2 linked regions of the Methylococcus capsulatus genome follow. The protein of the gene in region 1 binds, or shares a complex with, the protein of each later gene. Links are inferred from orthologs where the notes say so. Each region holds a gene or a part of one and is shown on either strand. Other genes may lie near its edges.

Region 1 (6,901 bases):
ATGCTGGCGATGAAGCTCTGCTCGCCGTTGAGCGCGGTTTCCGCTGCGACCTGCGAGATCGAGGTGGGATTGGAGGTGCTCTGCGACTGAATATTGGTCATGGCTTCGATCAGACGCTCGGGACCCGCTGCATAGCCGATGCGCCAGCCGGTCATGGAGTAGGCTTTGGACACACCGTTCAGCACCACGGTCCGGTCGTACAGGTCCGGGCAGACGTTCAGGATGTTGCTGAATTTGCCTTCCCAGAGGATGTGCTCGTACATATCGTCGGTGGCGATGACGACCTTGGAAAACCGCCGCAGCACCTCGCCGAGGCCGGCCAGTTCGTCCGCGGTGTAGGCCATGCCGGTGGGGTTGGATGGACTGTTGATCACGAACAGCCGGGTTCTGGCCGTCAGCGCGGCTTCCAGTTGCGCGGGGGAGATCTTGAAGGACTGCTGTTGCCCGGCTTCGACGATCACAGGGACGGCGCCGGCGAGCAGCACCATGTCCGGATAGGACACCCAGTAAGGCGCCGGGATGACGACCTCGTCGCCGGGGTTGAGCAGGGCCTGGGCCAGATTGTAGAAACTCTGCTTGCCGCCGCAGGACACCAGGATCTGCTTGAGCGTGTAGTCCAACCCGTTTTCGCGTTTGAATTTCGCCTGGATCGCCTGTTTGAGACCGGGCGTTCCATCGACCGCCGTATATTTGGTGAAGCCCTTTTCGATGGCCTGGATGGCCGCCTGTTTGATATGGTTCGGCGTGTCGAAGTCCGGTTCGCCGGCGCCCAGTCCCACGATGTCCTTGCCAGCGGCGCGCATCGCCGCGGCGCGGGCGGTGACGGCGAGAGTCGGGGACGGTTTGATGGACTGGACGCGGTCGGAAAGTTGTATGCTCATCAGTTTCGCGGATTGGCTGGAAGAATCGAGGTGTTATGTTACCGGTTAGCCGGCTTTCCTTGAACTCCGGGGGCGGAAAATTTGTCATTATCCAGAGGGTCTTCCGCTTCGCCCCATTCCACTGGCTTCGGATATCCTTGAAATTCCCCTGTCAGTGACTTTTTTCCCGGAGGGTTGAATACGCCATGTTGCCTGGAAGCGGCCATTGCCTGGCCCAACCGGTCGAGCAAAACTTGAAGCTGCCGCGCGGCCAGAAATCCAAGCCGTTCTTACTGAGGAGCGGCTATGCGCCGGCCGGCGATCAGCCGGAGGCCATACGTCGCCTCGTCGAGGGCCTGAACGACGGCGAGCTGCACCAGACGCTGCTCGGTGTGACCGGCTCGGGCAAGACCTTCACCATCGGCAACGTGATCGCCCAGGTGCAGCGTCCGACCCTGATCCTGGCACCCAACAAGACGCTGGCGGCTCAGCTCTACGGCGAGATGAAGGAATTTTTCCCTGAGAACGCGGTGGAATACTTCGTTTCATATTACGATTACTACCAGCCGGAAGCCTATGTGCCTGCTTCCGACACCTACATCGAAAAGGACTCCTCGCTGAACGAGCACATCGAGCAGATGCGGCTGTCGGCGACCAAGGCGCTGATCGAGCGGCATGACACCATCATCGTCGCCACCGTGTCCTCCATCTACGGCCTGGGCGAGCCGGCTTCGTATTTCGAAATGGTGCTGCACCTGGTGCGCGGCGACATGATCGACCAGCGCAGTCTGGTCCGGCGTCTGGCCGAGCTCCAGTACACCCGCAACGAAGCCGAGCTGCGGCGCGGCACCTACCGGGTGCGGGGCGACGTGATCGACATCTACCCGGCCGAGTCGGAGAAGGAGGCGCTGCGGGTCGAGCTGTTCGACGACGAGATCGAGCGGCTGTCGCTGTTCGATCCCTTGACCGGCGAGGTCATTTCCCGCATTGCCCGCTATACCGTCTACCCCAAGACCCATTACGTCACCCCGCGGGAAAAGCTGCTGCAGGCGGTGGAAGAGATCAAGATCGAACTCAAGGACCGGTTGGAGCATCTCCGCAGCCAGCACAAGCTGGTGGAAGCCCAACGTCTCGAACAGCGGACCCTGTTCGACATCGAAATCATCCTGGAGGTCGGCTATTGCTCAGGCATCGAGAACTACTCGCGTTTCCTGTCGGGCCGGGCGCCGGGCGAACCGCCGCCGACTCTGTTCGATTACTTGCCGGACGATGCGCTGATCGTGATCGACGAGAGCCATGTCACCGTGCCGCAGATCGGCGCGATGTACCGCGGCGATCGCTCCCGCAAGGAAACGCTGGTGGAGTATGGCTTCAGGCTACCGTCGGCTCTCGACAACCGGCCGCTCAAATTCGAGGAATTCGAGGCGAGGGCGCCGCAGCGCATCTATGTCTCGGCGACGCCGGGCCCCTATGAGCGGGCTCACTCCGGGGCGGTGGTGGAACAGGTCGTGCGTCCCACCGGCTTGGTCGATCCGGAAGTTGAGGTCCGCCCCGCCTCGACCCAGGTCGACGATCTGTTGTCGGAGATCCGCCTCCGGGTGCAGAGGGGCGAACGCGTGCTGGTGACCACCCTGACCAAGCGCATGGCCGAGGACCTCACTGAGTACCTGATGGAACACGACGTAGCCGTGCGCTATCTGCACTCCGACGTGGACACCGTGGAGCGGGTGGAAATCATCCGCGACCTCCGGCTCGGCAGGTTCGACGTCCTGGTAGGCATCAATCTGCTGCGCGAAGGTCTCGACATTCCGGAAGTATCGCTCGTGGCCATCCTCGACGCCGACAAGGAAGGGTTCCTGCGCTCGGTGGTGTCGCTGATCCAGACCATCGGCCGGGCCGCCCGCAACCTGCACGGCAAGGCGATCCTGTATGCCGACAAGGTGACGCAGTCGATGCAGCAGGCCATCGGTGAAACCGAGCGCCGCCGTGCCAAACAGGTCGCCTACAACGAAACGCATGGACTTACTCCCAGGGGCATCACCAAGTCCGTGACGGACATCCTGGAGGTGCCCATTCCGGGGGGCGTCGCGGGGTCGCGAAAGCAGGCGGCCCGCGCCGCAGAACCCAGTTCTGGGTACAAGGCAACCCGGCCGGTGGATGCGGCCAGACTCATCAAGCAGCTCGAAGAAAAGATGTACGCGCATGCCCGCAACCTGGAGTTTGAGGAGGCTGCCAGGCTGCGCGACGAGATCCAGCGGATTCGGGAGAGCGCACTGATGGCGTGAAGCTTGCTCTGCGTCCGTTCAGCCGGAACGCGGAAGCGCCGGCCGGGATCGGAACTGAAGGGGAAGATGGCATAACGCGTGGTCGTCTGGAACTCGACAGCCAAACCGACGGAGGCTTTCGATGCCGAGAGCCGCAAGCAGGACGCTCACTCACGGGGGTGCCCAAGGCCGAGGATGCGGGCAAGACCTTTGACCGGGGTTTCCGACGGTCATTCTGCGTCCCGCAGGCCGGCAGAGCGATGCTTCCGGTCCGCGGTGGACCAATGTGACCGTTCAGACTGCTCCGATCGATGCGCCCGGTGTCGACTCGTGCCGCGAGCCGTCCTTGTGAACCTCCCGAAGTAGGGTATCTGTGCGACCTTGACCGGTATGCCCAAAGCAAGTCTCCTGAAAAAATTCTTCCGTTTCGTGTGCGTGGGCGGTCTGGCCACGGCTCTGCAGTATGCGATGCTCGTCGCGCTGGTCGGCCTCTGGCAGTGGCAGGTGACCCTCGCTTCTTCGCTGGGTTTCACCGCGAGTGCCGTCGTCAACTACTGGCTGAATTACAAATTGACGTTCAGGGCCGAGAACAGCCACCGCGTCGCAGTATTCCGGTTTTTCATCACGGCCGGCATGGGGCTGGTGCTGAACGGAGCCATCGTTCAGTTCGGAATCACTTATACGCCTTTCCCTTACCTCTGGTCCCAGCTCGCGGCGACCGTTGCCGTCTTGTTCTGGAATTTCGTCGGCAGCCTCAAGTGGACGTATGCGTCGCCGGTTCGAAAATCCGCCTGATACGGAAACCAAGGATTCGCTATGTGCACACTCGCTTTCGTCGTGCCCTGCTTCAATGAAGAAGAAGCGCTGCCGGAAACCGCCAGAAGGCTGGACTTCCTGCTGAAGGACCTTCAAGACAAAGGCAAAATCGGGCCGGATTCGCGGGTCTATTTCGTTGATGACGGCAGCACGGATGCTACCTGGCAGACCATTCGTAACCTGGCAGAGACCTATGGTTTCGTGCGGGGCATGAAGCTGTCCAGAAACCAGGGGCATCAAAGCGCATTGCTCGCCGGACTGATGCATGCGAGAGGGGATTGCCTCATAAGCATCGATGCCGATCTGCAGGATGACCTGGCCGCAGTCGAGGCCATGCTCGATGCCCACGCCGCCGGCGCAGACATCGTCTACGGGGTCCGCAAGAGCCGAAAGACGGATTCGTTGTTCAAGCGTTGGAGTGCCGAAGGATATTATCGTCTGCTGACACTGATGGGGGTAGAGGTGGTGTTCAATCACGCCGATTATCGCTTGATGAGCCGGCGCGCCATCGATGCCCTCCGGGAGTTTGGCGAGGTCAACCTGTTTCTGCGCGGGATCATACCGAAGCTCGGGTTCAACACGGCGACCGTCTATTATGACCGGGCGGAGCGTATCGCCGGGGAATCCAAATATCCTTTGCGGAAAATGCTGGGTCTTGCTCTTCAGGGTGTCACTTCGTTTTCGGTAATCCGTGGATCGCATCCTCGATGCCCCGGACCAAGTGACTTGCTCTTCAGGGTGTCACTTCGTTTTCGGTAATCCCGCTGCGCGTCATCACCTTTCTCGGCTTTGTCATTTCCGCCGTCAGTTTCCTGGTGGTTTGCTGGGTGCTGTGGGTACGGTTCGTGGCCGGCGAAGCCGTTCCCGGGTGGTCGTCGATCCTGCTGCCGATGAGTCTGCTCGGCGGCATTCAATTGCTGAGCCTGGGGGTCATTGGCGAATACCTTGGCAAGATCTACCTGGAAACCAAACGCCGGCCTCGCTATTTCATCCAGGATGTCATCGCGCGGGATAACCAGGAACCGGACGTCTGACCCTGTCCGTTTAGTTTTTCCAACCCGGGATCAAAAAATATATGCTGTCGGCAAAACCCAGCGGAACATGTATGGCAGTATTGTCTGGATAGAAGACGACAAACCACAGAAATGCCCCAGCCAGGACGGCTTTAGCCGTCATTCTGTCGGTTTTTTCCGGGGAGGCTAGATTGCTGCAGAGCCAGCGGGCGAGAATGATGCACAGTATCGGGACCGCCGGCGCATAGTGGTAGAAAAACATGATCCTGGGTGAAATGGTCCATGGCAGCCAGAGCATGAAATAGAGCAGCATAATAAATGCGACGGGCCAGTTCCGCCGCCATTCCATCTTGAAGATCGATGCGGCAACGGCATAAAGCCCGCCATAAAAAATCACCGAGTTTCCCAGGTTGTAAATATTGGCTATTTTTCCAGGCACAGAATAATCAACATACATCCATACCGGACGCAGATTGAGAACCCACTGCCAGGGCTGCGAATGAGCGGCATGGGTGGCTTTCAGTCCGGTATGGTAGAACCACATCTGGCGGAACAGTTCGATGAATTCCGGCCAGCCGTAGCCCAAAGCGAAATACTGCAGATAGGACGCCAGATAAATCGCGACCGGCAAAAGACCCAGCGCGATGGATAGGTTGAGGCACGCCGTCAAAGGCGGCAGGCACCGGTTACGGATCGCCGCGACACTCAGATCCACAGCCAGGACAAGAAACACGTAGAGCGTGGTCCATTTGGTCGCGAGCGCAAGACCCAGTGCCGCTCCAGCGAAATACAGCCAGCGGACCGAGATCTCGTTGCCTTTCCAGCGGACGTAGCCAAGCAAGGCCGTCAGCATGAAAAAGATGAAGTAGATGTCGTTCATGGCGATGCGGGACTGGCTGAGGAGCAGGCCGTCGAGGCTCATCAGTGCGGCGGTCAGGACCGCTATGGGAAGTGAGCCGAACAGCTCGAAAGCCAGCGCGGCGGCGGCGATGGTGGCGAGGGTGCCGAAAAGGACGGAGCCGATACGCCAGCCGAAAGCGTTCTCTCCGAAAACCGCCATCATTCCGGCCATGATCAATTTGGACAAGGGCGGGTGCGTCCATTCATACGCCTTGCCCGGCGGCGGCTTTGCCCAGGGGTCGTAGGCATCCCGGTCGCCATGCAGGACGATGGTAGCGGTGAAGCCGTGATAGACCTCGTCGAAATAAAAGTCCCGCGGATAGTCGAGGCGGGAGATTTTCGTGAAAAAGCCGAACAGGACGATGGCTGTGAACAAGGTGAGAATCCTCTTGTCGGCGAGGAGCCGGCCGAAAAAACCGGTATCCTTCCTGACTTGGCCCAAGGTAGTGGAATTCTCTGCGAATGCGGTCTTCATTGTCCTGCTGTTCATCGATGGCAGTTGTCCGGGTGAATGGGCGCGGCGGAATCAGAAATCCCAGCGCTACCCCACGTTGACATAATAGCCTTTGGTCTCGCGCGTGTTGAGCATCAGTGCCGGCTCGTCCTCCAAAGGATTGTCCTTGTGGCTGACCGCGAGGGGAAACCGTGTCTGCGCATGGTCAAGCCTCGGCTGTTTCCAGCCGTCTTAACTTTGGTAGTTGGGGCACTTGTCGCCCGGGCGGCCTTGGGGGGCGTCGTCCCCGTGGCAGACGGGGGATGAGTGAGGGGGTCACGATGATTTTTCTGGCCGGCTGGCAGGGGGAACATTCGACCTTCTTGCGCGACAAGCTGACGGTGCTGCGGGTCTACATCCTGGCCTGCCTGGAGCAGGGCGGGCAGCGGGACGACGCTTTCGAGATCAAGTTGGGCCAGTACCGGAAGGAGTTCGAATTCGTGCTGCACAATGCCAAGCGCCAGGACGGGACGCGGGTGACGTTCATGTCCATCCCCATAGAGCGGGCCTGAAGCTGTGTGGAATACGCTGGTCTCCATCCGCGACACCTTGGTG
Region 2 (15,926 bases), 2.1 Mb from region 1 along the record:
GGTGATGCCGGGTGCCGGCGCTTCTTCCACGACCTTCTGGTGACGGCGCTGGGTGGAGCAGTCACGCTCCCCCAGATGAACCACGTTGCCGTGTGAATCCGCGATCACCTGAAACTCGATGTGGCGCGGATTCTCCAGAAACTTCTCCATGTATACCATGTCGTTCCCAAACGCGGCGCCGGCCTCGCTCCGGGTCAGTTCAATGGAAGCGGCAAGACTGGCCTCGCTGTGCACGACCCGCATGCCGCGCCCGCCACCGCCACCGGCAGCCTTGATGATGATGGGAAAACCGATCCGTCTGGCGATTACCAGATTCTCTTGCTCGTTCTCTCCCAGAGGGCCGTCCGAGCCCGGCAGAGTGGGGATCCCGGCCTTTTTCATCGCTTCGATGGCCGCGACTTTGTCTCCCATCATGCGGATGGTTTCCGGCCTCGGTCCGATGAAGATGAATCCGCTCTGAATCACCTTTTCGGCGAAATCGGCGTTTTCCGATAAAAAGCCATAGCCGGGATGGATCGCCAGAGCATCGGTGACCTCGGCGGCACTGATGATCGCCGGAACATTCAGATAACTGTCACGCGAGGCCGCCGGTCCGATGCAGACCGACTCGTCGGCCAGGCGCACGTGCTTCAGATCGCGGTCCGCTTCGGAATGTACGGCGACGGCCTTGATCCCAAGCTCGCGGCAAGCACGGAGGATGCGCAAAGCGATTTCACCGCGATTGGCGATGACGACTTTACCTAGCATAGTGAGTACCTTGGAGACTGTTGAGCCGAAACGGGCCGAAGGCTATTCGATCACGAACAGCGGCTGGTTGTACTCCACGGGCTGACCGTTCTCCACCAGAATCTTGGTCACTATGCCGGCCTTGTCGGCTTCGATCTGATTGAGGATTTTCATCGCTTCGATGATGCAGAGCGTGTCGCCGACTTCGACCCGCTGCCCCACTTCCACGAACGCCTTGGAACCGGGAGAGGGTGCCCGGTAGAACGTGCCCACCATGGGGGATCGCACCTCGTGGCCGGTAGTTTCCTTGGCCGCTTCGGTGGGTGGCGGTGCCGGCTGCCCGGTGGGAACCTGGGATACCGCCGCTGGCATCGTCCCCGCCGCCAAGGCGGCGGGGACCGCGAGGCTGGAGGTGTAACGACTGATCCGGACGGACTCTTCCCCTTCGCGAATTTCGATCTCCGCGATATCCGATCCCTCGATGATATCGATCAGTTTTTTTATTTTTCTAATATCCATCTATAACGACCTATATGTCATTTGCAGGGCGGCCTGGAGCGCCAGTTCGTAGCCCACGGGGCCCAATCCGCAGATGACCCCCTTGGCAATATCGGAAAGATAGGAATGACGGCGGAACGGCTCGCGCGCATGCACGTTCGAAATGTGTACTTCAATGAAAGGCACGGCGGTGGCCAGCAGCGCATCGCGCAAAGCGACGCTGGTATGGGTGAACGCACCGGGATTGATGATGATCATGTCGACCGCGTCGCGGAACGCCTGGTGAATGCGTTCGATCAAAGCATGTTCGGCATTGCTCTGAAAGAAATCGATCGGCATGCCCGCCGCCCTGGCCTGTGCCTCCAGGCGCGATTCGATATCCGAAAGCGTGTCGCTGCCATAGATGCCGGGCTCACGCACCCCCAACAGATTGAGGTTAGGCCCGTTCAGCACCAAGATACCCGCCATTGCGCGTGCCAGCTCTTAAATATCGATGAAATCGCCCAAACAGGCGGCGGTATTCTGCCGAAATGACAGTATCTTGTCCACAAATGCAGCAACAGGCCGGTTGGCGGCATCATCGGGGCGACATGAGCCGCGGCCCGATGGCGGCCAGAAAGCCGTTCTTCGTCTGGGGCCCCAGGAAAGTCGCGAGCACCCGCCCGCGGCCGTCGAAAGCCACGCTGAAGGGCAAGCCTCCGCCGGCATTCCCGAGGTGCGCCGCCAACGTATCGCCACCGTGCTCACCGACCAGGATACGATAGCCCACCGGCAGCTGCCGCAAAAACGCCGCAACCGCCTCACGGTCCTCCAGCGCCAGACCGACGACCTTGAGCCCGCGCGGCCCGAATTCCGCATGGAGGTCGTCCAGCACCGGCATTTCCTCCCGGCACGGTTCGCACCAGCTTGCCCAGAAATTCAGCAGCAGCACTTCGGAACGCTCATCGGACAGACGCACGGGGTGGCCGGAAAGGTCGGGAAACACCGATTCCGGCCCCTGCCAGTCGGGCGCTGCAACCGACAGCCAACGCTGCGCCAGCGCCCCCGCCAGAAGGGCCAACACAGCGACCAGAACCAGCACGAACCTATCGGACACCGTCGAACAGCCGCTCGAGGTGATGGACGAACTTTTCCGACTCGGTAAAGCCCACCAGCCGGAAAGGTTTCCGCTCGCTCCGGTCGGGACCGAAAAACAGCGTCGCCGGCGGACCGACCAGACCGAAGCGCCGTAGCAATGCCTGGTCCTCATCGCCGTTTTCGGTGATGTCGGCCTTGAGCAGCACCATCTCTTTCAGCTTCGCCTTGACCGCAGGATCGCTGAAGGTGTGACGCTCCATCTCCTTGCACGACACACACCAATCGGCGTAGAAATCGAGCATCGCCCAGCGTCCGGCAGAAGCGGCCTCATCCAGACGAGCCTCCAGTTCCGCCAGGCTCGCCACCCTCAAGAAAGGCGGGGGACCGGCATCGGCGACGGCAGCCGGGGGAGCGGCCACCCCCCGCAAAGGTTGTAATGGATCGCGGCTGCCAGCCGCCACTCCAAGCAGCATGAACACGCCGTAGACGGCCATCGCCACACCCAGTCCTTTCCATAGCTTGCGCCAGCCCGAAGCCCCCGCGGGCAGGGCATCGAGCGCCCCCATGTATACGGCCGGCACGATGAGCAGCAGCGCCCACATCAGCATGGCGAGGGACAGGGGGACGATCCGCTCCAGCATCGATACCGCCACAGCCAGCATGGCCACGCCGAACACCGACTTGACTGCATTCATCCACATGCCGGCCTTGGGCAGCAGTTTGCCCGCCGAGGTGCCGATTGCCAGCAGCGGCAGTCCCATGCCCAGGCCAAGGGAAAACAGGGCGACCCCACCCAGCAGCGCATCGCCGCTCCGGCCGATGTAGATCAGCGCCCCCGCCAGCGGTGCCGCCACGCAAGGCCCCACGAGGCCGGCCGACAGCAGTCCCATCACGGCCGCGCCAGCCAGACTGCCCGCCTGTTGCCGCGAACTGAGCGCCGCGATCCGCGACTGCAGGGCGATCGGGAGCTGAAGCTGGTAGAAGCCGAACATGGATAGCGCCAGCACCACGAACAGGCCGCTGAAAGCTCCGATCGCCCATGGGTTCTGCAATGTGGCCTGGAGGTTAGCACCGAACAGGGCGGCCAGAACTCCGAAGCCGGTGTAAGCCAAGGCATGGGCGAGCACATAGGCCAGCGACAGCGAAAACGCCCGGCGCGTGGTGATGGCATGACCGTGGCCGACGATGACGCCGGAAAGAATCGGGATCATCGGGAAAATGCAGGGGGTGAAGGCGAGCAGGACGCCGAAACCGAGGAAACTCAGCATGTTGAGCCAGAGCGAACCGCGCCAGAGCCCGTCGGCAATGCGGTCCTGCTCGGTGATGACGGTCGCTCCGGCCACCGCCGAGACACTTTTTCCTTCCGCAGCGGCCGGCAGGGCGAGCTCGACCGTCTTCGCCATCGGCGGGTAGCAGACGCCCCGCTCGGCGCACCCTTGGAAGCCGGCCTCCAGGGTGAGGGTGCGAGGACCGCTGTCGGTCCTGACCAAGGGAATGTCAACGGCGACCTCGCCATGGAAGATTTCCACCGCGCCGAACTCTTCGTCGATCTTCGGCTCCCCGCGCGGGAACGCATAGCCCCCCAGAGCGACGCCCTCGGAATCGCGCAAGACAATGCGGAATTTTTCGCGGTAGAGGTAATAACCGGGCGCGATCTGCCAACTCAGCCGGAGGACGTCGCCGGTCGGCGCCTCGGCGAAAAAGCGGAACGCTTGATCCGCCGGCAGCAAGTCCCCGTTCGCCGGCCCACTGCCGATACCCCGGAGCGCACCGGCCAGCCGCGTGAACGCCCCACCACCGCCGATCGCAGCGGTTGTCACCCCGATCCGCCGCTGGTACGGTGGGAAGCAGACACCGGCATCGGCACAGCCCTGCACCGTCACCTCCAGTTCCAGCGACTCCGGCAGTGCGGATTCCGCAACGAGAGGTAGCTGGACCTCGACATGTCCCCGGTAAGTTTCGACTTCGCCGAAAAATGCGTCCTGCTTCTTGTAGCCTGCCGGAAAGACCGGCTCGCCGAGGCGGACACCTGGGGTGCGCGATGCGAACTTGAATTTGCTCCGGTAGAGGTAATAGCCGTCGGCGATGTCCCACGCCAGCGAAACCATGCCGGCGCCGGACTGCCGAGCAGTTACCGGGAACGCCCGCTCCGGCGACAGGAGGTCACGGCCGTCTACGGCGAGCACAGGCGCACTGGCCAGCCCAAAAACCAGGAGCAGGCCGATCCATCTCACGGCGTCACGCATGTTCCGACCCATTCGAGATATTCCGGCAATCCGCTTTGGATGGGGATCGCGATGATTTCTGGAAGTTCATAAGGATGCCGCGCCCTCAACCAGGTCTGCAGTTCCACCTGACGGGACGCCCGAGTCTTGGCAAACAGAAGACATTCCGCCGATTTCTCGAGAACACCCTGCCACCGGTAGACCGACCGTACCCCGGAGACAATGTTCACGCAGGCCGCCAGTCTCCCTTCGACCAACCCTTCCGCCAAAACACCGGCGGTTTCCTCATCCGGACAGCTGCAAACGACTAGACAGTAGACCGATGTCATGGGAAAAAGTGCGCCCGTTGTTTAAAGTTTACAGAAACCCGTATCGATGAATCCGTTGAAACTCGCCATCCTGGCGCTACTGCTGCTGCCGATCGCAGAAATTTACGTCTTGATCCGTGTCGGCAGCGTGCTCGGTTTTCTGCCGACCCTTCTGCTGCTCGGCTCGGCAGCACTGGCCGGAACCTATCTCATGCAAACCCAGGGACTGAAAACCTTCGCTCGCATCCAGCAAAGCCTGGAAGCCGGGCGTATCCCTGCACAGGACATGATCGAAGGCGGTCTGATCCTGATTGCCGGCATTCTTCTTCTGATACCCGGCTTCCTGTCCGACGGGGCGAGCCTTATCCTGCTGCTGCCGGCATCGCGCCGGCTGATTGCGGCCTATCTCGTCGAGCACATGCTCCGGGATTTCCAGCCACCGGACTCACCGGATTCCGGCGCCCGAACCCTCGAAGGACAGTTCCGACGCGAGGACTAGCCGGGCGCATCCCTGCGCCGGAGGACCGCTGTCCATCAGTGGGATTCGGTGCCGGAATGGGAACCGCTATCGGGTGCCGGTTCATTCGGATCGACGGTGCTCTTGGAGAGCCCGGAATACACCGGACACCAGCGCATGAGTGCGGTGGCCACGAGGACGATGCCGATCAGCAGCAGGAAGATATTCCCGAGGAACACTGAAAGCAGCAGCGCTACGGCGCCGCCTATCATGCGGTACTGGCGATCTTTCAGGCCGACGTTGAGCTCACGCTTTAGCATTTTCTTATAATCAAAAGCCATTGTCATAACCTCCTCTTGAACGTGCGGTCGCTTAAGGGAAAACCCTTGCCCTCTGCGGAGGGAGGGCCGGGCGAGGAAAACGGGCACGGCGCATTGGGCCATATCCCTGGGGTAAAGCTTCTCGATTGTGCAGGCTCCCCAGGTATTGCGCAAGACGGGTGTAAAATGCCCGTCATGGACATCACCGACATCATCGCTCCCCTGAACGAAGCCCAGCGTGAGGCCGTCACCGCACCGGACCGCTCGCTGCTGGTGCTGGCCGGAGCAGGCAGTGGCAAGACCCGCGTATTGGTACATCGCATCGCCTGGCTGCTTCGGGCCGAAGGCGTCTCGCCGCATGCCATCCTCGCCGTGACTTTCACCAACAAGGCCGCGAACGAGATGAAGGCGCGGATCGAAGCGCTGCTCGAGCTGTCGACTCAGGGCCTGTGGGTCGGCACTTTCCACGGCCTGGCGCACCGTTTCCTGCGTCGCCATGCGCCCGAAGCCGGACTGCCCGAGGGCTTCCAGATCCTCGATTCCGACGACCAGTACCGGTTGATCCGCCGGCTGCTCAAAACCCTGGAACTGGACGAGGCGCGCTGGCCGCCGCGCCAGATCCAGTGGTACATCAACACCCAGAAGGATGAAGGCCGCCGGGCCAGGAACCTGCCCGACTCCTACGACCCGTTCGAACAGCAGATGCGGCGGATCTATCTCGCCTATGAGGAACTGTGCCAGCGTTCCGGCCTGGTGGATTTCGCCGAGCTGCTGCTGCGCACCCACGAATTCCTGCGCGACAACGCCGACGCCCTCGCACACTATCAGGAACGCTTCCAGCACGTGCTGGTCGATGAATTCCAGGACACCAACAGCGTGCAGTACGCCTGGCTACGGTTATTGACCCAGGACCGCGACAATCTCAGCGTAGTGGGCGATGACGACCAGTCCATCTACGGCTGGCGCGGCGCCAAGATCGAAAACCTGCACCGTTTCCGGCGGGACTACCCGCGCCACCGGATGATCCGCCTGGAGCAGAACTACCGCTCCACCGGCAACATCCTCAGCGCCGCCAATGCTCTGATCGCCCGGAACGAGGGGCGGCTCGGCAAGAATCTGTGGACCGAAGGCGGCCGGGGGGAACCGATCTCGGTCTATGCCGCCTTCAACGAGCAGGACGAGTCCTGTTTCGTGATCGAGCGGATCCGCCGCTGGGTGGAGGAAGGCGGAAGGCGCAGCGACGCGGCCATTCTGTACCGTTCCAACGCCCAGTCGCGCCAGTTCGAGGAAAAGCTGCTGGCCCTCGGCATCCCCTACCGGGTCTATGGCGGCCTGCGTTTCTTCGAGCGCGCCGAGATCAAGGACGCCCTCGCCTACCTGCGGCTGATAGCCAACCATCACGACGATCCCGGCTTCGAACGGGTCATCAACACTCCGACCCGCGGCATCGGCGCCAAGACCCTCGACCTCGTCCGCGAACTGGCGCGCTTCGAGCAGCTGTCGTTGTGGGCCGCCGCGGAGAAGTTGATCGGCGACGGCGTGCTGCCCGCCCGGGCCGCAGGCGCCCTGGCCGGATTCCTGGATCTCGTCGAAACCATGGCCGCCGCGGCCCAGGGGCGGGCGCTGTGGGAACAGGTAGAGCTCGCGGTCAAAAGCTCCGGCTTACTGGAACATTACCGTAAGGAGAAAGGCGAGCAGGCGGAAGCCCGGGTGGAAAATCTGGAGGAACTGGTCGGCGCCGCCCGCCAGTTCGAGCTGGATCCGCTGATCGATCCCGAACTGGGTGGCCTCGACCAATTCCTCGCCCACGCGGCGCTGGAGGCCGGCGAGAACCAGGGCGAAAGTTGCGAGGACTGCGTCCAGCTCATGACCCTGCATGCGGCCAAGGGCCTGGAATTCAACCTGGTGTTCCTGGTCGGCCTGGAGGAAGGCTTGTTTCCCAGCCTGCAGTCGCTGGAAGACCCCGCCCGCCTCGAAGAAGAACGCCGCCTCTGCTACGTCGGTATCACCCGGGCGCGGCGCAAGCTCTATATCACCCACGCCGAGTGCCGGCGGCTCTACGGCAAGGAGACCTATCCGCGGCGATCCCGTTTCCTGCGGGAACTGCCGCCAGACTGTCTGGAAGAGGTCCGGATGAAGGGCGGGGTCAGCCGGCCTGTCGCATCCGCGATGCAGTCGGCCGATACGTCGGCCATGCCCGGCGCAGGCGCTCGCGGGGGATTCAGGTTGGGCCAGCGGGTCCGCCACGGCAAGTTCGGCGAGGGCGTGATTTTGCAACAAGAGGGCGACGGAGCCCAGGCGCGGGTCCATGTCAATTTCGCGGAGGTGGGCGCCAAATGGCTGATGCTGGCCTACGCCAACCTGGAACCAATCTGAACGCACCCACAAAAAAAGCTGGCGGAAAGTGGCGCATCCATGACAGTTCTTCAGTTCAAAGACACTCTGCCGCCAGGCCAAAAGTGAGGTTATGCGCCAGCTATCTAGCAAGACCGATGCCAACAAAGCCAGCCCATGATTTGCACGGTTTGAGGACTACGAACCGGTTCCGCTCCGGATACGGCAGGTCAAAACCCGGAAACAAGCAAGTCTTTTCACGCAGTTCCCGCCATTCCACGCCAGCCCACACTTATGCCATCATCGTCGCTCCACGAATAAAGCCCTGGGTGCAACCATGTCCGAAGCGATCGCCGCCACCTGCCGGTTCTTCCTGACTTACAGCGGTGTGAACCTCCCTCTCAAGTTGACGACCGAACTCGAACCGGAACAGCTCAGCCACAGAAACACCTATTTTCAAGGGTTTTTCGACGACCAGGACCGCCTGGTCGGCCTGCAGAAGATGGTTTACGGCGAGGTCGAGATGGAGCACCGCTATGCCTATCACCGGAATGGCAAACTCAGGCGCGCGGAAATCACCGATGCCGAGGGCGAGCTGACCGTCCTGGATTTCAACGAAGACGGCTTACGCCTCGCCGGCGCGGCAATGGACTGAGTCAGCCGCCCCGTGTCCTGGACTCCGACTTGGGAAACGCCCGGCCCGCAGCTTTCAAGGCCCATAGAAAACGGCTGAATTCGATGCCCAGCCTCGTCTCGAGCCGGCGTGCCCGTTGTTCCATCGCATCCATGGCCGCCCGCTTCGGTTCGGAGGCGAGCGAAAACCCGATCAGGTTACCCCGCCCCGGAACCGCCAGCCGGAATGCCGGCCCGTCAAAGGCTTTTCTCATCATATCCAGAGCCCGGTTGCAAGCTGCGGTCTGCGAACCCCAGAGATTGATGCCGAACACGCCGGCCGGCCGTAGCATACCCGCGCAGCCGAAATAGAACGACTCCTCCGCCACCGGCGAGGCCATGCCCTCCCCGTCGAACAGATCAGCGAGAATGAGATCGTAGGCGGCAAGCCTCCCCGCCTGTTTGACGAATTCCCCAGCGTCACCGACCGTGACGGATAACCGCGGGTGCAACGGCAGTCCGAAGAACCGGTGGGCAATCTCGACGACCACCCCGCGCCGCTCCACCACGTCGATCTGACAGGCCGGAAAGTGCTGGAACAATGCCTTCGCCAGCGAACCGCCACCGAGCCCGAGCAACAGAACGTCGGAAGGCTGGGGATGGAACAGTAAGGCGCTCAGCATCGCCCGCACATAAGGCAGCTCGACCCGGTCCGGTTCCTGTAGACACATGGCGCTTTGCCGCGCCGGTGTACCGAAATGCAAGGTCCGTACACCGAACGTATCGACCACCTCGATCGAACCGTAAGCGTCCCGCGCGAAGTGGATGAGGTCCCCCCCGAACTTCCTGGACGGCATGCACGTCGTCGAAACAACCATGGCCTCTCTCAGCGACGGCAAATCAGGTGATATCCCACACAAACCGGGGCGATTGCCACAGCCCCGACCCCGGTTCCACCGGAAAGACTGATGCCGATCCACGAAGACACGGCGCGTCGAATGAATGGCATGGATTTTGTGTACTCACCAAACGAATGCTTTGCCTTTCTGGGGTACGCCGGGGACCGACACACTTCTTCTTCGCGAAGACCACCTTCTCCTCTCCCAAGTCTTGCACTCTCGTCTTCTCACTCGACTGCTCGTCCCTGGTTGATTTTTTCGCCTCATAAGGTTTGCCATCCGGCGGTATAATTTCCCATTCGTCTCCTCACCGCCACGTCCGCTATGGACCATCGTGTCGTCATCGCACCCAGACGTGCCGTACTTTGCCTGACACTCCTCATGATACAGGCGGCCTGTACCCCTGTGGTCAACCATCCCGGCCCGAATGTGGCGCCGCCGCGACTGTACGCCGGCCATTTCATCGCCCCCGATGGCGCGGTGCTGCCGGTCCGGCACTGGCTGCCGCCCGGAACACGGCCCAAAGCCGTCATCGTCGCCGTCCACGGCTTCAACGACTACAGCCTAGCTTTCGAGCCTTTGGGCAGTTATCTAAAGACCCAGGGAATCGGCTGCTACGCCTACGACCAACGCGGCTTCGGGCTGGCGCCGGGGCGCGGCCTCTGGGCGGGAGTCGAGGCCTATACCGGGGATCTCAAAACCTTCGTCGGCCAGGTCCGGGTTCGACATCCGGGCGTGCCGGTCTATCTGCTCGGGGAAAGCATGGGCGGCGCCGTGGCCATCGTCACCATGACCTCCGCCCGCCCGCCACGCGTCGATGGCCTGATCCTGTCCGCGCCGGCGGTATGGTCGCGCAACACCATGCCGTGGTACCAAAGCTTGTTGCTGGCTGTGAGCTCGCATACCCTCCCCTGGTTGCGCATCACCGGCGAAGGACTGGGGGTGATGGCATCGGACAACATCGAGATGCTCCGCGGACTGGGGCGGGATCCGAACGTCATCAAAGCCACCCGGGTCGACGCGATAAAAGGCTTGGCAGACCTGATGGACACCGCCCAGGAACGTGTCTCAGGACTCAAGATTCCGACCCTCGTGCTCTATGGTGAGCGCGACGAGATCATTCCGAAAGCGCCGCTCATGATCCTGCTGGACAAACTTCCAGCCGGCACCCGCTTCGCCTATTACCGCCAGGGTTACCACCTGCTGTTGCGCGACCTCCAGGCTGAGAGGCCCTGGCGTGACATCGCGGCCTGGATCACGACACCGGCGGCGCCGCTGCCATCCGGGGAGGAACGCCAGGCCGCCAAAGACCTCCCGGCAGCGGACGGCACCTGAAACGGTAAACTCAGCGCCCGCGCTTCAAGGCCTGCGCCAGCGCCTCGGCCATGGCGCCTTGGGGTACCGGCTGCGGAGTGGCCTTGCTGCGCGGCTTGCCGGCCGGCCCTCTCGCCTCCGGACGCGGCGGCCCCGCTTCGCTCTTCACCGCGTCGCTGCGCATCGACAGGGCGATCCGCTTGCGCGGGACATCGACCTCCAGCACCTTCACTTGAACCACGTCCCCGGCCTTGACCACCTCGCGCGGGTCGCGCACGAACCGGTCCGCCAGGTGGGAGATGTGAACCAGACCGTCCTGATGCACGCCGACATCGACGAAAGCGCCGAAATTGGTGACGTTGGTCACCACCCCTTCCAGCCGCATACCTGGCTGGAGGTCCTTGAGCTCGGTCACCCCATCCTTGAAACGGGCGGTCTTGAACTCCGGCCGGGGATCACGGCCGGGCTTCTCCAGTTCGCGCAGGATGTCGGTGACGGTGGGCAGCCCAAAGCGCTCGTCAGTGAACTGTTCGGCATTCACGCTGCGCAGGAAGGCCACGTTACCGATGAGCTCGCGAATATCCTTGCCGGTGCGCTGGACGATCTTCTCCACCACCGGATAGGCTTCCGGATGCACGGCGGAAGCATCCAGCGGATGTTCGCCATTGGCAATGCGCAGGAAGCCGGCAGCCTGCTCGAAGGCCTTGGGCCCGAGCCGCGAGACCTTCTTCAACTGCTCCCGATTGGAGAACGGCCCATGCTGGTTGCGGTATTCCACGATATTCTGACCCAGACTCTGCGATAGGCCGGAGACGTAACGCAGCAGCGAGACCGAAGCGGTGTTGACATCCACCCCCACCGCGTTCACGCAGTCCTCCACCACCGCATCGAGGGTACGGCCGAGTTGGGTCTGGTTGACATCGTGCTGGTACTGGCCGACGCCAATCGACTTGGGTTCGATCTTGACCAGCTCCGCCAGCGGATCCTGCAGGCGGCGAGCGATGGACACCGCACCCCGCAACGACACGTCGAGCTCGGGAAACTCATGCGCTGCCAGCTCCGACGCCGAATACACCGAGGCCCCGGCCTCCGACACCACCACCCGGGTCACGCCCAGTTCCGGATGGCGCTGCATCAGATCGGCCACCAATTGGTCAGTCTCGCGCGAAGCGGTACCATTGCCGATACTAACCAAGCTGACGCCGTGACGGGCGATCAGCGCCGCCAGCGTCGCGATGGACTCGTCCCAACGGTTCCTGGGGGCATGCGGATAGATCGTGTCGGTGGCCACCAGTTTGCCGGTGCCATCGACCACAGCGACCTTCACGCCGGTGCGCCACCCTGGATCCAACCCCAGGGTGGCACGCTGCCCGGCCGGCGCCGCCAGCAGCAAATCCTTCAGGTTGCTGGCAAACACCCGGATGGCCTCGGCCTCTGCCGTCTCCCGCAGGCGCTGCATCAGATCGAGTTCGATGCGGGTCAGGAGCTTTGCCTTCCAGGCCAGGCGCACGGTTTCCAACAGCCAGCCATCGGCCGGACGGCCGCGGTCGGCGATGCCGAAAGCACTGGCAATGCGATGTTCGGCGAACCGGTGGCCGGATTCCTCGTCCTTGGCCACCTGCAGACCCAGCACCAGGACGCCTTCGTTACGCCCGCGCAGCAGGGCCAGGGCGCGGTGCGAAGGGATCCTCCCCAGCGCCTCCTCATAGTCGAAATAATCCTTGAACTTCGCTCCTTCCTGCGCCTTGCCGTTGACCAGGGATGAAACCAGCAACCCTTCGCTCCACACCTTTTCGCGCAATTCGCCCGCTATGGTCGCCTCCTCGGCAAAGCGCTCCATCAGGATCTGACGGGCACCGTCCAGAGCTGCGCCGGCATCGGCCACGCCTTTGCCGGCGTCGACGTAGCCGGCCGCCACCGCCAGAGGATCGAGCCCCGGCTCTGCCAGCAGCGCATCGGCCAGAGGCTCCAACCCCGCCTCACGAGCGATCTGAGCCTTGGTACGCCGCTTCGGCCGGTAGGGAAGATACAAGTCTTCGAGAGCGGTCTTGGTATCGGCCTCACGGATGGCCTGCTCCAGCTCCGCTGTCAGCTTGCCCTGTTCGGCGATGCTGGCCAGAATGGCAGCGCGCCGGTCGTTCAGCTCCCGCAGATAGCTGAGCCGTACTTCCAGGGTACGCAATTGGGTATCATCCAGGCCCCCTGTCGCTTCCTTGCGATAGCGCGCGATGAAAGGCACGGTGGCGCCTTCGTCCAGCAGTGCCGCCGCCGTTTGTACCTGGCGTGCCTGAACGCCGAGTTCCTGCGCGATACGAGCGATCACGTCCATCGTCTTGGATCCTTAGATAGAGCCAGTAAAAGACCCTGGATTTTAACAGTCCCGATCCCTTGCGACACCGCCGGCCTCGGGAAGATGCCGGGCAAGCCCCGTTCGACACCGTCCTAAAGCAATGCCATAATGCACAATTGCGCCGCAATTTGACGTGCGCCTCGCGACCGGGAAACGCGGGCCGGCTGGACATGAACGCCAAAAAGACGAAGACCACCGGCCCGATGTCTTTTCCCAAGCTCATACTCATCGAACAGTTATCGGGATCGATTATGCAAGTACCTCTGGAGATTACGTTTCGTGGCATTCCGCACTCCGACGCGGTGGAAACCCGGATTCGCGAAAAAGCGGACAAACTGGAGCAGTTCTGCGACCACATCATCAGCTGCCGGGTCGCCGTGGAAGCCGAGCACCATCACCAGCACCAGGGTAATCTCTACCATGTGCGCATCGACCTGGCCGTCCCGAACAAGCATCTGGTGGTCAGCCGGGAACATCACGACAAACAGGCTCACGAAGACGTCTACGTCGCGCTGCGCGATGCGTTCGACGCGATCAAGCGCCAGCTCGAAGAATATGTCCGCATCCAGCGCGGCGAAGTCAAAAACCATCAGGCACCCCAGACGATCTGAATCTCCGAGGACCCGCCATGCCACCGGCGGGTCCCCCGGAAAGCCGTCCCTATTATATCCAGCAGACCAACCCTCAACTGTAATATGGGCGGGTTAGCCTGTTAGGCTTGACGACGATCAGTCCTGCCTAAGGAAGCCTTGCATGAGGGACATATTCGACGCCGCCGACGAGTTCGGCCCCACCCGCATCATCCACCTCTGGGAGCCTTCGATCGGGCTGAAGGCGACTGTCATCATCGACAACAACATATTGGGACCGGCGATCGGTGGATTACGCATCGCCGCCGTCGCTTCCACCAGCGAATGCTGTCGCCTCGCTCGAACCATGACCCTCAAATGTGCCGCAGCCGATCTCCCGCATGGCGGGGGAATCGCGGTACTCCACCCTGCCCCCGGAAGCCTCGAGAACGCCTACAACCAACATCGGGTGCGGGCGCTGGCGGGGGCGCTGCGCAGCGAAGACCAGTTCATCTTCACACCGGACATGGGCTCCGATGAAACTGCCATGGCCTGGATCCACGATGAAAACGGGAGGGCGATGGGTCTGCCGCGGGAGCTGGGTGGCATCGCACTGAGTCGCATCGGCGCGGCCGGCTGGGGAATCTACCACGCCACCGAGGTGGCGCTGCGGTACTGCGGCTTCAAACTCGAGGATGCCCGGGTCGTCATCCAGGGATTCGGCACGGTCGGCCAGAACACGGCCCGCTACCTCGCGGAAAACGGCGCCGTCGTGGTGGGTATCTCCGACAGCGGAGGGACGCTTTACCATCCCCGGGGGCTCGACATCGCAGAACTGGTCGCCCTCAAGAAGAACGGCGGCAGCGTCACCGATTCGACCGAAGGCGAGCGCCTCGCACGGGATGCCGCGGTCCACCTCGACTGCGATATCTGGATAGCGGCGGCCGGGACCGATGCCATCACCCAGGTCAACGTCGACCGGCTCAAAGCCAGGCTGGTGGTCGAAGCCGCCGATGCGTCACTGCCCCCCTCGGCGGAGCGCTATCTCCATGAAAAAGGCGTCATCTGCGTCCCGGACTTCATCGCCAATGCCGGTGGCCTGATCGGTGCGGCGATGGAATACCGGGGCGCCAATAAAACCCAGATTCTGAGCGCCATCAAGGAGAAAATCCGGCGCAACACGGAAAAAATCCTGCAGTCGGTCGAAACCGATGGCACCCTGCCCCGCGAGGCGGCAATCCAGCTTGCGATTAAGCCGATCGTCAAAGCCATGGGCTACCGCCGCTGGAGCGGTTTGTCCACAAACAAGGGAACGGCCTGAACGTCGCGCCTTGCCGTCTCAACGAGGATGCTCGCCCCGTGTACACCGTGTTCGCCCATGTGCTATAAAACCACGCAATCCGCGACGCCTCAAGCGTACCATACGGATATTACGCTGTTCTGACGAACAGACCATCCCTCCCTGTTCTAGACGGAAAGTGGTTACACAGACATGGCGATGCAGTATACAAAGAACATGCTTTACCTTCTGAAAACCGCCGCGCTTGCCCTGATCCTCACCGGCTGCGACGACAACGGCAACTCCATCCCCGCGGCGTCGGGCTCGGAAGCGCACATCAGCGGTAACGTCAGCGACCAGACCGGCCCGATCAACGAAGGGCATCTGCAGGTCACCGACAAGAATGGCGCGGTCGTCACTGCGTTCGACCTGAAAGGCACCAACCATTTCGAACTGACCATCCCCGCCGGGACGGCCTATCCAGTCGTCATCACCGTGACACCCACGAGCCCCCATGCCGCATCCACGGCGCCGGTAAAAGCCGTGGTAACCAGCGACATCGCCGACCGTCAGGACGTCACCGCCGTTTCGACCATCGTGGTCGATTCCGCCATCGCCCTCGGCGGACTGACCGCCGAGAACATTGCCAAAGCCTCGGGCGGGGCCATCGGTCTGCGTCAAAGCCAGGGGGTCAGCGCCGGGGCCGGCGGCGGCGGTGCCGGTCCTGGCCAGAGCGGCGGCGGCACCGGTCGCGGCGGCCACGGTGGCCACGGGGCAAGCGAAGGCGGCCACGGGACCCACTCGGCAGCCACGCCCGCCCCGGCCGCACAGCCCATGCAGCCCTGAGCAGGCAAGGCTTCCTGCTTCCATCGAGCCGCCGACCGGTCACCACCGGTCCAGCGGCTTTTTTCGTTTCCCCCCAGCGATAACCGGAGCCGCTTGCCGTCCTTGCTTCCAT

The links.
Region 2: the proteins of uvrB (region 1) and uvrD are in contact, whole or in part, in a crystal structure (PDB 7EGT), measured with the Thermus thermophilus proteins. The link is inferred for Methylococcus capsulatus from one-to-one orthologs. Residues at the interface, in WP_096411307.1 of Thermus thermophilus: Glu23, Leu25, Arg26, Asp27, Gly28, Glu29, Arg30, Phe31, Arg55, Glu326, Asp327, Phe328, Glu379, Ser382, Gln383, His398, Gly400, Arg401; in WP_096412145.1 of Thermus thermophilus: His654, Arg656, Phe657, Gln666, Asp668, Glu669, Lys680, Arg681, Leu682, Ser683, Lys685, Tyr686, Ala687.

Annotation. Positions count from the first base shown.
Region 1 is NZ_CP104311.1:59,371-66,271, reverse strand. The notes cover bases 657-3,605. They hold uvrB (excinuclease ABC subunit UvrB), read left to right. Parts: upstream 657-1,066; coding sequence 1,067-3,145; downstream 3,146-3,605. Other genes in these bases: N4J17_RS00320 (GtrA family protein), read left to right, coding at 3,515-3,605; N4J17_RS00330 (pyridoxal phosphate-dependent aminotransferase), read right to left, coding at 657-881. In the rest of the region: more of N4J17_RS00330, read right to left, coding at 1-656; more of N4J17_RS00320, read left to right, coding at 3,606-3,919; N4J17_RS00315 (glycosyltransferase family 2 protein), read left to right, coding at 3,941-4,699; N4J17_RS00310 (hypothetical protein), read left to right, coding at 4,768-4,974; N4J17_RS00305 (phospholipid carrier-dependent glycosyltransferase), read right to left, coding at 4,985-6,343; N4J17_RS00300 (hypothetical protein), read left to right, coding at 6,610-6,858; N4J17_RS00295 (hypothetical protein), read left to right, coding at 6,863-6,901. UniProt on the Escherichia coli protein: The UvrABC repair system catalyzes the recognition and processing of DNA lesions. A damage recognition complex composed of 2 UvrA and 2 UvrB subunits scans DNA for abnormalities.
Region 2 is NZ_CP104311.1:2,114,775-2,130,700, reverse strand. What follows is about bases 5,487-8,396. They hold uvrD (DNA helicase II), read left to right. Parts: upstream 5,487-5,806; coding sequence 5,807-7,987; downstream 7,988-8,396. Other genes in these bases: N4J17_RS10540 (DUF6156 family protein), read left to right, coding at 8,283-8,396; N4J17_RS10550 (YgaP family membrane protein), read right to left, coding at 5,487-5,632. Outside these bases: accC (acetyl-CoA carboxylase biotin carboxylase subunit), read right to left, coding at 1-747; accB (acetyl-CoA carboxylase biotin carboxyl carrier protein), read right to left, coding at 790-1,245; aroQ (type II 3-dehydroquinate dehydratase), read right to left, coding at 1,246-1,692; N4J17_RS10570 (TlpA disulfide reductase family protein), read right to left, coding at 1,802-2,320; protein-disulfide reductase DsbD, read right to left, coding at 2,310-4,547; divalent-cation tolerance protein CutA, read right to left, coding at 4,532-4,855; N4J17_RS10555 (FxsA family protein), read left to right, coding at 4,902-5,333; more of N4J17_RS10550, read right to left, coding at 5,369-5,486; more of N4J17_RS10540, read left to right, coding at 8,397-8,600; N4J17_RS10535 (hypothetical protein), read right to left, coding at 8,602-9,414; N4J17_RS10530 (alpha/beta hydrolase), read left to right, coding at 9,781-10,791; N4J17_RS10525 (Tex family protein), read right to left, coding at 10,802-13,099; N4J17_RS10520 (HPF/RaiA family ribosome-associated protein), read left to right, coding at 13,372-13,731; N4J17_RS10515 (glutamate dehydrogenase), read left to right, coding at 13,874-15,010; N4J17_RS10510 (hypothetical protein), read left to right, coding at 15,188-15,814; N4J17_RS10505 (DNA/RNA non-specific endonuclease), read left to right, coding at 15,917-15,926. UniProt on the Escherichia coli protein: A helicase with DNA-dependent ATPase activity. Unwinds DNA duplexes with 3'-5' polarity. Translocates on single-stranded DNA with 3'-5' polarity. Initiates unwinding more efficiently from a nicked substrate than double-stranded DNA.